DNA from 4 places in the Mycolicibacterium sp. TY81 genome. Region 2 is predicted to be linked to each of the others. Evidence: predicted binding sites of a transcription regulator. Region 2 holds the regulator's gene; each other region holds the start of a gene.
The links. The regulator LexA, encoded in region 2, represses DNA repair genes until DNA is damaged. The targets are predictions, from matches to a motif close to CGAACANNTGTTCG.
Positions count from the first base shown of each region.

Region 1 (4,089 bases), 2.5 Mb from region 2:
CCGACGTCAGCTTCAGCAGCTCCTGCGCGATCTCCAGGTTCTCGTCGATCGGCACCGCGGAACCGTCCCACATGTGCGACTGGAACAGCGGGTTCTCACCGCGGGCGACGCGCTCGGCCGAGATGGCCAGCAGCGGCCGGACGAAGCCGTCGAGCTTGTCCTTGGGGCAGTGGTCGGTGTGCAGCGCGACGGTGATGTCGTACTTGGCGGCGACGACGTGGGCGAACTCGGCCAGCGCGACCGAGCCGGTCACCATGTCCTTGATGCCGAGGCCTGACGCGAATTCGGCGCCGCCGGTGGAGAATTGGATGATGCCGTCGCTACCCGCGTCGGCGAAACCTTTGATCGCCGCGTTGACGGTTTCCGACGACGTGCAGTTGATGGCCGGGAACGCGAACGAGTGCTCCTTGGCGCGGGCCAGCATCTCCGCGTAGACCTCGGGCGTGGCGATGGGCATGTTTTTCCTCTCGGCGAACCTGCAGTCTGGGCCAGTATGTCAGCCACGTGAAGCTGAAGTGCGGCACCCGGGGACACCCGTCAGACGGTCAAGACCATCCGGTAGCGGGCCTCGCCGCTGTTCATCCGCTCGAAAGCCTCGGCGGCCTGCGCGAGCGGCCGTTCCTCGATCACGGCCCGCACGCCCGTCAGCGCGGCGAAGTGCAAGGTCTCCTCGATATCGCGCGATGTGCCCGACGGATGCCCGATGACCGAGAAGCCACCGTTGATGAGGTCGAGCGGGCTGATCGGCAGTGGCTCGGGCGTGACGCCGACCGTCACGAGTTGCCCCTCGGGTGCGAGCCCAGCGACGGTGGCGGCCATCGCCGTCGCGCTCGCGGCGGTCGCGAGCACCACAACCGCCCCACCGAGACGCCGGAGTTCGGCGGCGACGTCCGCGGCGGTCGAATCGATGTAGTGATGGGCGCCGAGTTCCTTGGCGGCGGCCTCGCGCTCCGGACCACGGGCGATCGCGACGGTCTCGAAGCCCATCGCCCGGGAGAACTGCACGCCGAGGTGGCCGAGGCCACCGATCCCGATCACCGCGACCAGATCACCGGCCTTGGCCCGCGTCTTGCGCAAGCCGTTGAACGTCGTCACGCCCGCGCAGCCCATCGGGGCAGCCTCGGCGAACGAGAATCCGTCCGGGATTCGGGCCAGTGCGGTCGCGGGCACCGTGACCGATTCGGCGTAGCCGCCGGGATAGTGCCAGCTCGGCACCGCCATGCGGACACACTGCATGAAATGACCCTGGCGGCAGGGCACGCAGCGGTTGCAGTTGCCGCCGAACCAGCCCACCGCGACGCGATCACCGACTGCGAAGTCCTCCACGCCGTCACCCAGTTCGGCGACGGTGCCCGCGATCTCGTGGCCGAGGGTTATCGGCCACGACAGCCCCGGAAAGTGGCCCGCGTGGAATTCGCGGTCGGTGCCACACACCCCGCACGCGGCGACCGCGATGCGGACGTGATCGCGCGGCGGCGAGACGGTGTCGACGTCCGTCAGTGCGAGCGGACCGTCGGCCTGCGCAACGTGAACTGCCCTGTGAGTGGCCATGCGCCGACCCTACGAGGGATGTGCGGTTGACGGAACCACCTGCAGACACCGGTATCTTTGGGCCCCATGACGACCACCATCTCCGCCATGCCGGGTTTCCTGGACCCGATGACGCTGATCGGCTACTTCGGGACATGGGCGCTGGTCGGGTTGCTGGTGGTCATCTTCATCGAGTCCGGCGTGCTGTTCCCGGTGCTGCCCGGCGACTCCCTGCTCTTCGTCGCCGGCCTGTTCGCCGCCAAACTGGCCGCCGGCACCGCCGATGACAAGATGCAGGAGGCCAACTTCCAGCTCTGGCAGCTGCTCGTGTTCATCCCGATCGCAGCAGTTCTGGGTGGCCTCGTCGGCTATTTCGTCGGCCGGTTCATCGGCGTCGAGATGTTCAAGCCCGATGCGCGGTTCCTCAAGCAGAAGTATCTCGACGAGGCGCACGCCTTCTTCGAGCGGCGCGGTCCCTTCGCGATCGTCATCGCCCGGTTCGTGCCGATCGTGCGCACGCTGGCACCGCTGACGGCCGGGGCGGCAAAGATGAATTTCGCCGTGTTCACCATTTACACCGTCCTCGGTGCTGTGGTGTGGGGCGTCGGGCTGACACTGCTCGGCTACTGGCTGGGCCAGTTCGCCATCATTCAGAAGCTCATCGAGCCGATCTTCATCGTCATCGTCGTCGCGTCGGTGACGCCGATGATCTGGCACTGGTACCAGCGCCGCAAGGCCGCCGCCTCGCAAGGCTGAGCCGCCTCGGCAAACGGGTTCGAAAAACTTTGGTCACTTTGTTTGCGCTGGTAACAGTGGGCAACTAGCGTCACATTTCCCGCGGCTTCTTGTCGGCGGCTCGAACTAGTGTTCGATGTATGGGATTGACCGATCCGGCCGCTGTCGAGGCGGCGTACGCCGCCTACGAAGCCGCGGCGGCCCAGGTTGCGTCCCTGGACTACACCGGCCTGGATGTGCGGGCGTTGTTGGCGTTGCAGTCGCGCCGCGAAACCCTGAAATGCGCCGCCGAAGCGGTCGATCACCAGATCCTGGCCGCCGCCCAAACCCAAGCCACCGCCAAAGACATCGGCGCAAAAGACTGGCCCGAAGTGCTGCATGTGCGGCACCGCATCAGCCGCGAAGAAGCCCGTCGCCGGGTGCGCGACTGCGACCACCTGGGCCCGCGCTCGGCCATCACCGGGGAGGCGTTGGGCCCGGTGTGGGAACTGGTCGCCGCCGCGCTGGCCGAGGGTGCGATCAATAGTGAGCACGTCGCGGTGATCACCTGGTTCTTCCAGAAGCTGCCGCTGTGGGCGGCCGACCCCATCACGTTGACGCAGTGCGAGACGGATCTGGTGGCCGACGCGCGGGTCAAGACCCCCGAAGACCTTCGTAAGGTCGCGGCGGATTTGTTGTATCGGCTGGATCAGGACGGGCCCGAACCCAACGACGACGAACCCGACCCCAAACGCAGTTTCACCATGGGCAAGCAGCGGCCCGACGGCCGCACCGACGTCACCGCCCAACTCGACCCCGAAGGCCGGGCCTACTGGCAAGTGTTGTTCGACAAATACGCCGCCCCCGGCATGTGCAACCCCGCCGACCCACACCCCTGCTACGCCGGGATCCCGACGCAGGAACAGATCGACAACGACACCCGCACCCTCGCGCAGCGCCAGTACGACGCCTTCAAATTCGTGGGCCGGATGATGCTGGCCTCCTCCTCCGGGGTGCACAACGGCTTCCCCGTCGCGGTGGTCGCCACCTGCACGGTGGCCGAGTTGGAAAAACGTGCCGGGACGGCGCTCACCCACACCGGGACCAAACTCCCTATCAAAGACCTGATCCGGATGGCCGCCCAAGGGTCGGACAACTACCTCGCGGTGTTCGATGAGCACACCGGCCAACCCTTGTATCTGGGTCGGGCGGCCAGAACGGCCAGCACCGCGCAGCGCCTCGCGCTGTTCGGGCGGGATTTGGGGTGCACCCGCCCGAACTGCACCGCACCCGCCTCGCGCTCGCAGGCCCATCACCTCACCAACTGGCGCGATGACGGCCTGACCAACATCGACACCATGACCCTGGCCTGCGGCCGCGATAACCGCCTGGCCGACACCGGCGGCTGGCACACCACCATGGGCCCCGACGGCAGAACCCACTGGACCCCACCACCACTACTGGATGTCGGCCAACCTAGGACGAATCAGTATCACCACCCCACCCGCTACCCGGCCGAGAGCGGAGATAGTGACGACGGTGAAACAGACAGTCCCACAAGCTGACCCGGCGCACAACGGCGCCGTTCATCCACGACGCCTCGCCGCGCCGCGCTGCCGGCCGGCCTACAGGCCCAGCGCACCCGCCAGTTCACGAAGGCTCGGCCGCGGGTCGGCGGTCGGATGCTCCGCGAGCACCTGCACCACGACGTGGTCGGCACCGGCATCGAGGTGCGCCTTGACCTTGGCCGCGGCGTCTTCGACGCTGCCCATGCCGACCAGGGCGCGCGCCAGTCGCTCGGATCCACCGCGGACCAGATCGCTGTCGTCGAAGCCCTGGCGCAGC
Region 1 covers NZ_AP023362.1:4,234,273-4,238,361, forward strand. Annotated here, with positions in the region: gene fbaA (class II fructose-bisphosphate aldolase) at 1-457, opposite strand, end outside; gene KI240_RS20405 (alcohol dehydrogenase catalytic domain-containing protein) at 538-1,551, opposite strand; gene KI240_RS20410 (DedA family protein) at 1,618-2,286, shown strand; gene KI240_RS20415 (HNH endonuclease signature motif containing protein) at 2,406-3,809, shown strand; gene KI240_RS20420 (LLM class F420-dependent oxidoreductase) at 3,870-4,089, opposite strand, start outside.
Region 1: a site for LexA is predicted at 2,388-2,401, ahead of KI240_RS20415 (HNH endonuclease signature motif containing protein). Genes of this name have one in related genera too.

Region 2 (4,089 bases):
TGGTACCAGTTCCACTGGTGGTGGCTGCTGGCGATCATCCCGCTGTTGCTGGTGGTGGTCGGCATCGTGATCGCGGCACTGCTGCGGCGCCGGCGGAATGCCGGTCAGGACGCCATCGACGACCAGGACGCGTACGACTACGACGACCACGAGTTCGGCGACGGCGAGTACGGCGACCCGCAGTATGCCGATGGCGGCGCCGACAGCGAGTACGGCGACGAGTACGCGGCCGAGGACCAGCAGTTCGACAACCCGCACGGCGGCCCCGCGTTCCAGAGCAACCCTGATGTCATCGACACCGCGCCGACGGTGTACCCGGATTTCACGGCCGAACAGCCCACTGAAACGCCGGCCGAGACGGCCGAGGGTGAGCGGTCCGAGGAGGTGCCCGAGGCGCAGGCCGAAGCCGAGGCCCAGCCGGTGGACGCGGCCGAGCCCACCGAGCCGGAGCCGGAGCCGGACGCCGACGAATCCGCCGACGAGCCGACGACATCGGTGCAACTGCCCGACGCCCTGCGTCGCGGCGGTGCGGCGGCAGGCCTCACCGCGGCCGGGTTGGCGGGCTTCGCGGGCCTACGGCCCCGGGACCCCGGCGACCGCGTCTGGGCAGCGCCGGCCGACGGCCGGGACGCCGACTCCCAGGCCGGTGACGAGCGCGCGCCCGAGCCGCACGAACAGGCCCCCGAGGTCGAGGCGGCCGAGACCCCGGCAGCGGAACCGGCCACCGAGACGCCCGTGGACGAGCCTCCTGTGAACGAGCCGCCTGCGGTCGCGACACCGCCGGAGGAGACGGTGGTGGCCGGTCCCGCCAGCGGCAGACACCATGCGCTGGGGGCCGAGGAACCCGAGACCGCCCAGATGTCGTTCCGTGTGGCCACCGGTGCCGAGCCGCCCGAGGGCTATGACATCAAGGCCAACACGGAGTCGGGTTTGTACTGGGTGCCGGGATCTCCCGGATATGCCGAGGCCCCTGTCCAAATCTGGTTTGCCAGTGAGGAATTCGCGGTCACCAACGGGTTCATCCGCGGCTGACCGGAGTCACGACTGAGCCCCGCTGCGAGCGACTGCAGCGGGGCTCATCTGTAGGTCTGGCGGGCGTCAGATCTTGCGGATGACGGTCACGACCTTGCCGAGCACGACCGCGTCGTTGCCCGGGATCGGATCGAACGCCGGGTTGTGCGGCATCAGCCACACCTGGCCCTTCGTGCGCTTGAAGGTCTTCACCGTGGCCTCGCCGTCGATCATCGCCGCGACGATGTCGCCGTTGTCGGCCACATTCTGCTGCCGCACGACGACCCAGTCGCCGTCGCAGATCGCGGCGTCGATCATCGACTCGCCGACGACCTTCAGCAGGAACAACGAGCCCTCGCCCACGAGCTCGCGGGGGAGCGGGAAGACGTCTTCGACGGCCTCTTCGGCCAGGATCGGGCCACCGGCCGCGATCCGGCCGAGCACCGGGACGAAGGTCGGCTCGGGCAGCGCGTCCGAACCGGCGACATCGGTGGTGATGGTGGCTCCGGTCGAATCGTCCGCGCCGCGCACGTCCACCGCGCGCGGGCGGTTCGGATCACGGCGCAGGTAGCCCTTCTTCTCCAAGGTGCGCAGCTGGTGGGCCACCGACGACGTCGAGGTGAGACCGACGGCGTCACCGATCTCCCGGATGCTGGGCGGATAACCGCGCGTGGTGACCGAGGTGCGGATGACATCGAGGATGGTCCGCTGGCGCTCGGTGAGGCTGCTGGACCGTCCGCCTGCCTGTGTGTCCGGGGTATCGGTGCTGTCGCTCATGGAGACGAATCTAGCCCAGCGCACCCGATTCATCAAACATGTGTTCGAGATCGGGCGGCTCGGCGTGTCGCGGGCGTGACCCGGTGGTGACGTCGTGAAAGGGGTGGCGGAGTCGGGGAACGGAACTTGTCGGTGGGTGGTCGTATCGTTCGCAACAGTTCGATCACATGTTCTACCGTTCGAACATTTGGGCGATATAGTCGAACACAAGAGCGATCGAACCTATGTACGAACTCCTGAGAGGAACCGACATGACCGTCATCACCCGCGAATACCCGACCGACGTCGTCGTCCGCACCGTGCCTCGGCGTTCAGATGTCAACCGGCACCGCCAGGCCCGGCTGCGGCCGGCCGGCGCGCGCCCCTCGGGCGCGGCCTTCCGGCACCGGGGTACGGGCGTGCTGACGTCGCGTGCCTCGCACCGCCGCAATCCGATCACCCCGTTGACCACGGTGATGCTGGCCCTGGTCGCGGCCGGGATCACGGTGTGGCTGGGTCTGGTGGCGCAGTTCGGTGAGGCGGTCCAGCCGACTTCTTCGACGGCCTCCGTGCCCGCGCAGCTCGCGGTGGTCCGGGTGCAGACGGGGGAGTCGATTCAGCAGGTCGCGCGGCGGGTGGCGCCCGACGCGCCGGTCAGTGCCGTCGTCGACCGCATCAAGGAGCTGAACAAGCTGCCGTCGGTGGCCCTGAACGCCGGGCAGACGCTGATCGCGCCGGTCGGCTGAGGACAGTCCGTGCGCGCGTCGATCGGCACGGCGCCCGGCCGCGTCAGAGCGGCACGGGTAGGCTCGAGACCGTTCGAAACGGTCGATTGTCGGTGCGGCGAAGGAGCGGTGATGCACTGTCCGTTCTGCCGGCATCCGAACTCGCGTGTGGTCGATTCACGAGAAGCTGACGAAGGGCAGGCGATTCGGCGTCGCCGGTCATGCCCCGAGTGCGGTCGCCGGTTCACCACGGTGGAGACCGCAGTCGTCGCGGTGGTCAAACGCAGCGGCGTCACCGAACCGTTCAGCCGGGACAAGGTGATCAAGGGCGTACGGCGCGCCTGCCAGGGGCGGCAGGTCGACGACGATGCCCTGAACCAGTTGGCGCAGAAGGTCGAAGATGCGGTGCGGGCCACCGGATCTCCCGAAGTGCCGAGCCATGAGGTCGGGTTGGCGATCCTCGGTCCTCTGCGTGACCTCGATGAGGTCGCCTATCTGCGGTTCGCGTCGGTGTACCGCTCTTTCTCGTCCGCGGAGGACTTCGAACGCGAAATCGAGGCGCTGCGGGCGCACCGCGGTGTGACGTCGTCGGGCTGACGGCAGCTAGGTCGCGCTGCGCTCGTCGGTCTCCATGGCGTCGAGAACCGCATACTTCGTATCTTGCGGGGCGTCGATCGACTTCGCGGTGACGCCGGTCTGCAGGAGTCCGCGCAGCGCATCACGGTCGTAGACCGACGGCGCCGTCGTGTCGATGAATTCCTCGATGAGTTTCACGAACCGGTCGGGGTCGTCGTGAAACGGGAAATGTCCTGAGTTGTCGAAGAACTCGAGCCGGGAGCCCGGCATCGCGGCGTGGGCGAGTTCTCCGTGGGCGGCCGGGATGACGGCATCCTGCGTGCCCCAAACCAATTGCACCGGAATGGCTTCGGTCAAATAACATCGGTCCAGCATCGTGACCACCTGGCCGCGCCAGTCGACCACGGCGCGCAGGGTCCGGGCGAAGGCGGACGAGGCCTTGGGTTCGGGCAGGTCGTTGAGGATGCGCAGCATGTTCGGCAGGTCGTGGCCCAGGCCGGTCGACCCGAGCAGCGCTCCGCCGAGCCGCCCGGCGAGCTGAAGGGCGGGCAGTACCAACGGGATTCGCAACAGTGCCAGCGCTTCGGTACCCAGCGGCAGCGCCGCGAGCCGCAGTGCGATGTTCACGTCGCGGGTGACACCGCCGGCACCGACCAGCACCAGGCGATCGACCAATTGCGGGAACTGATAGGCGAACTGCATGGCCACGCCGCCGCCCAGTGAATGGCCGACGACCGTCACGCGTTCGATGTCGAGCACGCTGAGCAGGTCCCGCATGCCGTTGGCGTACGCCGCCACCGAGTAGTCGGCGCGCGGCTTGTCGGACTGGCCGTGGCCCAGCAGGTCCGGGGCGATGACGGTGAACCGCTGGGCGAGGCGCGTCTGAACGGTTTCCCACGTGGTGGAGTTGTCGCCGATGCCGTGGATCAGCAGGATCGCCGGCCCCGAGCCCGCCACCCGGTACGCGCGGCGGTAACCATGGATGGTGCGGTACTCCAGCCGCGGCGTCACGTCGCGCACC
Region 2 covers NZ_AP023362.1:1,759,166-1,763,254, forward strand. Annotated here, with positions in the region: gene KI240_RS08420 (sunset domain-containing protein) at 1-1,032, shown strand, start outside; gene lexA (transcriptional repressor LexA) at 1,099-1,788, opposite strand; gene KI240_RS08430 (LysM peptidoglycan-binding domain-containing protein) at 2,040-2,513, shown strand; gene nrdR (transcriptional regulator NrdR) at 2,625-3,089, shown strand; gene KI240_RS08440 (alpha/beta fold hydrolase) at 3,096-4,089, opposite strand, start outside.

Region 3 (4,089 bases), 420 kb from region 2:
TCGGCCGGCCAGAGGCGGTCCCGCTTGTCCCGCGCCGACGATGATGGCGTCGAACGCGGTGGCCTCAGACGACGACATACGGACCGATGGCACTCAGTGCGACGGCCGCAATCGCGAAGCCACCACCGACCGCGAGGACGTCCTCGGCGAGCGCGACCGGCAGGTCGTGTCCGCCGTTGCGCGCCACCAGGATTCGGCGCGCATGAAAGCCTGCCAGCGTCCCGATGACCGCGCCGATCATGCCGCCGCCCATCCCGATGAACGTGTGGTGCCACCCGGCGCCGATGACCGCACCGGCGAACGCACCGGTGAACAACCGGGCCCCGAACTGCGACGGCACCGTTCGCGCCGGCGTCTTGGGCAGCTGGTCGGTGATCAACTCGACCACCAACAGGATCGTCAGCACCGTCACCGTGATCCAGTTGCCGACCCATTCGGCCCAGGTACCCACCAGCGGCAACCAGCCGAGCTTGGCGCCCCAGGCCACCACGGCGGGTGGAGTCAGCGCCCGCAGGCCCGCGACCACACCAATGAGTAAGGCGAACAGCAGAACCAGCGCTTGCGTCACGTGACCCTCCGTCAGATTGCGGACCTCACGGCGACGCTAACACCGGCACGGGTCAGAAGCGACAGAACCGGATATCGGACGCCAAGATCGCCTTGGCCCCGATGGCCGCGAGCTCATCCATGATGGCGTTGACCTGGCGCCGCGGTACCAGGGCGCGCACCGCGACCCAGTCTGCGTCGGCCAGCGGCGCGATGGTCGGCGATTCGAGACCCGGCGTGATGGCCGTTGCCTGCTCCAAAACGCTGCGCGGGCAGTCATAGTCGAGCATCAGGTACTGCTGCCCGAACACGACGCCCTGGATGCGGGCCGCGAGCTGGTCGCGAGCCGGATCCGGCGCGACGTCGGCGCGCTCGATGAGAACTGCTTCCGAATCGCACAGCGATTCACCGAAGGCCACGAGGTTGTGCAGCGCCAGGGTCCGGCCGGATCCGACGACGTCCGCGATGGCGTCAGCGACACCGAGCTGGATCGAGATTTCCACCGCGCCGTCGAGGCGGATCACAGTGGCGTCAATCCCCTTGTCGGCCAGGTCTTTCCGCACCAGGTTCGGGTAGGCGCTGGCAACGCGCTTACCGGCCAGGTCGGCGACGGTCCAGTCCCGCCCCTTGGGTGCGGCATACCGGAACGTCGAGGATCCGAAACCCAGGGCCAATCGCTCGTTGACGGGCGCCATCGACTCGGCGGCCAGGTCGCGGCCGGTGATGCCGAAGTCCAACTGCCCGGAGCCCACGTAGATGGCAATGTCCTTGGGGCGCAGGAAGAAGAACTCGACCTTGTTCACCGGGTCGACGACCGTCAGATCCTTGGGATCAGTGCGGCGGCGGTATCCGGCCTCGGACAGGATGTGGGCGGCGGACTCGCTGAGCGCGCCCTTGTTCGGGACGGCGACGCGCAGGAGGCCGTTCGATGCGCCGGTCACAGCTTGCCGTACACGTCGTCGAGGGTCAGGCCGCGCTTGATCATCAGAACCTGCGTCCAGTACAGGAGCTGGCTGATCTCGCCGGCCAGCTCGTCGTCGCTCTCGTGCTCAGCCGCAATCCACACTTCGCCGGCCTCTTCGATGATCTTCTTGCCCAGATGATGCACGCCGGCGTCCAACGCCGCGACGGTGCCGCTGCCGGCCGGCCGGGTCTGCGCTCGCTCACTGAGCTCGGCGAATAGCGCATCGAAGGTCTTCACGGGCTGCAATTGTTTCACGCTGGGGGCACGGGCCGTGCACGTGGCTGCCTGGGGTCGCATGTCGAGGCTACGTCGGCTCTCGAAAAAACTTTGGTCACTTTGATTTCGCTGGTCACGCTAGGTAACTAGCGTCACATTTGCGGCGTTTTCTTGTCAGTGGCTCGAACTAGTGTTCGAAGTATGGGTTTGACCGATCGAGCCGCTGTCGAGGAGGCGTACGCCGCCTACGAGGCGGCGCATGCGCGGCTCGCGGCCTTGGACTACACCGGTCTGGATGTGCCGACATTGTTGGAGTTGCAGTCCCGCCGGGAAACGTTGAGGTGTGCGGCCGAGGCCGTCGATCACCAAATTTTGGCGGCCGCACAGACCCAGGCCACGGCCAAAGACATCGGGGCCAAGGATTGGCCTGAGGTGTTGCATGTGCGGTTGCGGATCAGCCGGGAGGAGGCCCGCCGGAGGGTGCGGGACTGCGACCACCTGGGCCCGCGCTCGGCGATCACTGGGGAGCCGTTGGGTCCGGTGTGGGAACTGGTGGCCGCCGCGTTGGCTGAGGGTGCGATCAACAGTGAGCACGTCGCGGTGATCACCTGGTTTTTCGGCAAGGTGCCGTTGTGGGCGGCGGACCCGGTCACGTTGTTGCAGTGCGAGACGGATCTGGTGGCCGATGCCCGGGTCAAAACCCCGGAGGATTTGCGGCGCGCGGCCGCGGATTTGTTGTACAAGCTGGATCAGGACGGCCCCGAACCCGACGACGATGAGCCGGATCCGAAGCGGTCGTTCGTGATGGGTAAGCAGCGGCCTGACGGGCGTACCGACGTCACCGCCGAACTTGATCCGGAAGGGCGGGCTTACTGGGACGTGTTGTTCGAGAAGTACGCCGCCCCGGGTATGTGCAACCCGGCCGATCCGCAGCCCTGCTACTCCGGGACCCCGACGCAGGAGCAGATCGACAACGACACAAGGACTGTGGCGCAGCGGCAGTACGACGCGTTCAAATTCGTGGGCCGGATGGCGCTGGCCTCAGGGACGTCGGGTGTGCACAACGGGTTCCCGGTCGCGGTGGTCGCCACCTGCACCGTCGCCGACCTGGAAAAGCGCGTCGGGATGGCGCTCACCCACACCGGTACCAAGCTGCCGGTCAAGGATCTGGTGCGGATGGCCGCGCAAGGCTCGGACAACTACCTCGCCATCTTCGATAACCACACCGGCCAACCCCTCTATCTGGGCCGAGCAGCCCGCACCGCCAGCACAGCACAACGGTTGGCGTTGTTCGCCCGCGACCACGGCTGCACCCGACCCAACTGCACCGCCCCCGCCTCCTGCTCGCAGGCTCATCACGTCAACACCAACTGGCGTGATGACGGACTGACCAACATCGACACCATGACCCTGGCCTGCGGCCGCGACAACCGCCTGGCCGACACCGGCGGCTGGACCACCACCATGGGCCCCCACGGCAGAACCCACTGGACCCCACCACCACTACTGGACGTCGGCCAGCCACGGACGAATCACTACCACCACCCGACGCTCTACCCGACAGAGAGCGGAGACGATGACGGTGAAACAAACAGGCCCGCAAGCTAATCGGGCACCGCGCCACGGCATCCCATGCCGCGACGGCAGTGCCGCACGCGCCGCGGCGCTACGGGCCGAAAAAGAGCCGCCACGCCCGAGAGCCGCCGACGCCTACGTCGACGCCAACGCCGAGCCTCAACCGCGCCTAGGAGTTGCCCTTGTCACCGCGAATCGGCCGGCTGCCGTGGCCCAGCTTCGAGCTACGCGACGGCGATGCCCCCGCCTCACCGGCGCCCTTCGGAACGCCCGCCTGCGATCCGGCATCCTGGCCGCCGACATTCCGATCGTGGGATTGGCCGGCAGCAGTCACCGGCCCGTGCGGCATCGACTGCCGCGCCGTCGACCTGAGCTGCCCCGCCGCGTCGTCGTCACCGGTCGCATCCGGAGTCGCCACCCCGCCCTTCGGTGTGCGCGACATCGGCAAGGCCCGGCCCTTATGGGTCGCCTTGGGAGATGGCGTCACCGGGTCGGAGGCAGTCACGGTGCGTGCGGTGGGCGCGAGGGGCCCGGTCGACACGGCTGCAGTCAGCGTGGGCGTCGCCGAGACGGGTGCAGGCACCGCCGAGAACGGCAACAAGTTGAGGATCGGGGCAGCGATGGAGTTGAAAATTGTGAGCGGCACACCCACGACCAAGCCGTACAGGATGACGCCGAAGAAGACGAACGGGCCGAAGATCGCGGCCAGCTGGGGCGTGCTGACCAGCGGCTGGGCCAACGTCAGGAACGCCGTCGACAGCGCGGACACGATCGCCTGCTCGATGACG
Region 3 covers NZ_AP023362.1:1,338,648-1,342,736, reverse strand. Annotated here, with positions in the region: gene KI240_RS06470 (FAD-containing oxidoreductase) at 1-78, opposite strand, end outside; gene KI240_RS06465 (DUF4126 family protein) at 65-568, opposite strand; gene hisG (ATP phosphoribosyltransferase) at 621-1,487, opposite strand; gene KI240_RS06455 (phosphoribosyl-ATP diphosphatase) at 1,484-1,765, opposite strand; gene KI240_RS06450 (DUF222 domain-containing protein) at 1,928-3,334, shown strand; gene KI240_RS06445 (hypothetical protein) at 3,471-4,089, opposite strand, start outside.
Region 3: a site for LexA is predicted at 1,910-1,923, ahead of KI240_RS06450 (DUF222 domain-containing protein). Genes of this name have one in related genera too.

Region 4 (4,089 bases), 2.8 Mb from region 2:
CAAGTTCGAGGTCGGCGACACCGTGCTCAAGACCATGTTCGACGCCGACGGCATGGTGTCCCGTTTCGTCCTCGACGGGAAGTCCGTGCGTTTCACCAACCGCTATGTGCGCACCAAGCAGTACCGCAGCGGCGATGTGATGAGCCAGCGCGGCATCACCACCAACGCCCCGACCCTGCGCGGCAACCTGCTGCCGCCGGCCAACACCGGCAACACCAACATGGCCACGATCTGCGGCGAACTCCTGGCCATGTGGGAGGGCGGCCCGCCGTACCAGATCGATCCGGACTCACTGGACACGTTGGGCTACAAGCGCTTCGACGGTGACCGCCTCGGCTATCTCGGCTCCTTCTCCGCCCACCCGAAATGGGATCCGCACACCGGCGACGTCTACAACTTCGGCCTCGACCTGCTGCCCACGCCGCGACTGCGGTGCTTCAAGGTGGACCGCGCCGGCCGGAGCCACCAGATCAGCTCACTGAAGTTGTGGGACATGGTGTGGAACCACGACTTCGCCCTCACCGAGAACCACATGGTGTTCGTGCTGGATCCGTTGCGCCCCAACATTCCGACGCTGCTGCGAACCCGATCGCTCGCGAAGGCCCTCGAATACCAGACCCGCAACGGCTCGACGCGGTTCGCCCTGGTGCCGCGGGACGGGTCCAAGCCCCGCATCATCGAGCACGAGGCACTGACGCACATCCACGTCACCAACGCCTTCGAGGACGGCTCCGACACCGTCGTGGAGTTCTTCCGGTTCGAGGACTCGGACATCTTCGGCAAGCTCGGTAAGGCGTGGCAGGACCCGGCCGATCCGACCGATCCCCGTGCGCACCTGACCATCGATGAGTGGCCCCGCGGACACCTCTCGCGCTTCCGCATCAGCAAGTCGGGACGAATCAGCGAGACGGTGCTATCAGCAACGGCGCCAATGGAATTCCCGCAGTACGACTGGCGCCGTTCGACGCTGCAGCACAACGTCACCTACGCCTGCAAGGCCACCGAGGACGTGGGCCACTACAACGCGGTGACGCGCATCGACCACCGAACCGGCGTACAGACCACGTTCGATTTCGGTCTGGCCCAGACGGGTGAACCGTTGTTCGTACCCCGCTCCCGCACGGCCGCCGAGGACGACGGTTGGCTGCTGGTGCTCAATCACGATCTGCGGAGCCATCGTTCGCAACTCGTGATCTTCGATGCCCGCACCATCGAGGACGGGCCGCTGGCCACTGCGCATTTGGAGCACCACTTGCCGATCGGGTTCCACGGCACATTCAGCCGGCGTATCGCGGGCTGAACACCCGCTTTCGGCACCGGCCCAAGCCCTGGGCAGCCTCGTGCCACGCCGCACCCGATCGGTGGTGGCGGTGACTCACCTTGCAGGACTGTCACTTTCGCCATCGGCGTCCTCACCTTCGGTCGGGTAGAGCGTGGGGTGGTGGTAGTGGTTGGTTCGGGGTTGGCCGACGTCCAGTAGTGGTGGTGGGGTCCAGTGGGTTCTGCCGTGGGGGCCCATGGTGGTGGTCCAGCCGCCGGTGTCGGCCAGGCGGTTGTCGGGTCCGCAGGCCAGGGTCATGGTGTCGATGTTGGTCAGTCCGTCGTCGCGCCAGTTGGTGTTGACGTGATGGGCCTGCGAGCGGGAGGCGGGGGCGGTGCAGTTCGGTCTGGTGCAGCCGTGGTCGCGGGCGAACAGCGCGAGGCGTTGGGCGGTGCTGGCGGTTCTGGCCGCCCGGCCCAGATAGAGGGGTTGGCCGGTGTGCTCGTCGAACACCGCCAGGTAGTTGTCCGAGCCTTGCGCGGCCATCCGGATCAGATCCTTGACCGGGAGCTTGGTGCCGGTGTGGGTGAGCGCCATCCCGGCGCGCTTTTCCAGGTCGGTGACGGTGCAGGTGGCGACCACCGCGACCGGGAATCCGTTGTGCACACCCGAGGTCCCAGTGGCCAGCGCCATCCGGCCGATGAATTTGAACGCGTCGTATTGCCGCTGGGCCACAGTCCTTGTGTCGTTGTCGATCTGTTCCTGGGTCGGGGTCCCGGAGATACAGGGCTGCGGGTCAGCCGGATTGCACATGCCGGGGGCGGCGTACTTGTCGAACAACACTTCCCAGTAGGCCCGCCCTTCCGGATCGAGTTGGGCGGTGACGTCGGTGCGCCCGTCGGGTCGCTGCTTGCCCATGACGAACGAGCGCTGCGGGTCGGGCTCGTCGTCGTTGGGTTCGGGCCCGTCCTGATCGAGCCGGTACAACAAATCCGCCGCGACTTTGCGGAGGTCTTCGGGGGTTTTGACCCGGGCATCGGCGACCAGATCGGTCTCGCATTGGGCCATGGTGATCGGGTCGGCCGCCCACACCGGGACCTTGCCGAAGAACCAGGTGATCACTGCGACGTGCTCACTGTTGATCGCACCCTCGGCCAGCGCGGCGGCGACCAGTTCCCACACCGGACCCAACGCCTCGCCCGTGATGGCCGAGCGCGGGCCCAAGTTATCCGTGTCGCGGACCCAGCGGCGGGCTTCCTCGCGGCTGATCCGCAACCGCACATGCAGCACCTCAGGCCAATCCTTGGCCCCGATCTCTCTGGCGGTGGCCTGGGTTTGTGCGGCGGCCAGAATCTGGTGATCGACCGCCTCGGCCGCGCACCTCAAGGTTTCGCGGCGGGACTGCAACTCCAACAACGTCGCCACGTCCAGACTGCTGTAGTCCAGGGACGCGAGCCGCGCATGCGCCGCCTCGTAGGCGGCGTAGGCGGCGTACGCCTCCTCGACAACGGCTCGATCGGTCAATCCCATACATCGAACACTAGTTCGAGCCACCGACAAGAAATCACCGGGAATGTGACGCTAGTTACCTACCGTGACCAGCGGAATCAAAGTGATCAAAGTTTTTCGACGAGCGCCTGCTAGAACAGCATGAACTGGTCGCCGGCCGGGGTCCGGTCGACGAATTCCTCGACATCCGAGCCGCCGACCACATGGCCGAGCAGCGTCATGAATTCGGCGTCGGAGACGAGCGGCACGCCGAGCTCGCGAGCCTGATAGCCCTTGCCCTGCACGGGCGCCGGCTCGTTGCAGATGACGAGCGAGGTCTGGGCGTCGACGCTGTCGGAGTAGGACAGCCCGACGTGCACGATGCGCTCGATGATCTCTTCGTGCGTGCGGACCATCTCGGCCGACAGCGCCACCCGCATGCCCTGCACCAAGGGCTGTCCCGGTACGAACCAGCCCGGGTTGGCGTAATCACATGGCAGCCGGGACGCCAGCACCTTCAGCGGCCGGAGTTCGTCATGCGTGATGGCGCCACTGGGCCAGCGCTTGCGACCCACATTCCGAATGGGCAGCCAGCGCCGGTGCTCACGCGCCGCGGCCAGCGCCGGTTTGAGGATTTGGGCCAGCACCATGGCGTCGTCGAGGGCGTCGTGCGGGCGAATCTGCGTCGCGCCGTAGTGCGTCGCGAGCGTCTCGAGGCGCAGGTTTTCGGTGCCCAGGTTGAGCCGGCGGGTCAGCTCGACGGTGCACATGACGCTGTCGACGGGCAGCACCGCGCCGACGCGCTCGCACTCGGCGGCCAGGAAGGCGTAGTCGAAACCGGCGTTGTGGGCGACCAGCGTGCGCCCGGACAGCACGGCAGCGAGGTCACCGACGACCTCACCGAACGTCGGCTGTCCCGCCAGCATCTCGGAGGTCAGGCCGTGCACGTGCGTGGGGCCGGGATCGACGCCCGGATTGAGCAGACTGCTGAACGAATGCTCGACGTTGCCGTCGCCGCCGAGGGCCAGCGCCGCGACGCTGATGACGCGGGCATGGCCGGGATCGAAACCTGACGTCTCGACGTCGACGACGGCCCAACCCGCACCGGCATCGGTGGCCGGTCGGCCCCAGCCGAGGTTGGTTTCGCCCACGTGGCAAGGATGGCACGGACCCCTGACAAGATTCGGCGGGCACCACAGCGTGTCGCCGTCCGAATCAGGCGATGACCGCCCTCGACGAGGTGCTCGACGCTATCGTCACGGGCATGACCACGATCGACCCCGACGCGCCCGTCCTCGTCACGGGCGCCAGCGGGTATATCGGCAGCTGGATCGTCCGTT
Region 4 covers NZ_AP023362.1:4,543,081-4,547,169, forward strand. Annotated here, with positions in the region: gene KI240_RS21895 (carotenoid oxygenase family protein) at 1-1,300, shown strand, start outside; gene KI240_RS21900 (DUF222 domain-containing protein) at 1,376-2,791, opposite strand; gene KI240_RS21905 (DEDDh family exonuclease) at 2,902-3,900, opposite strand; gene KI240_RS21910 (SDR family oxidoreductase) at 3,972-4,089, shown strand, end outside.
Region 4: a site for LexA is predicted at 2,796-2,809, ahead of KI240_RS21900 (DUF222 domain-containing protein). Genes of this name have one in related genera too.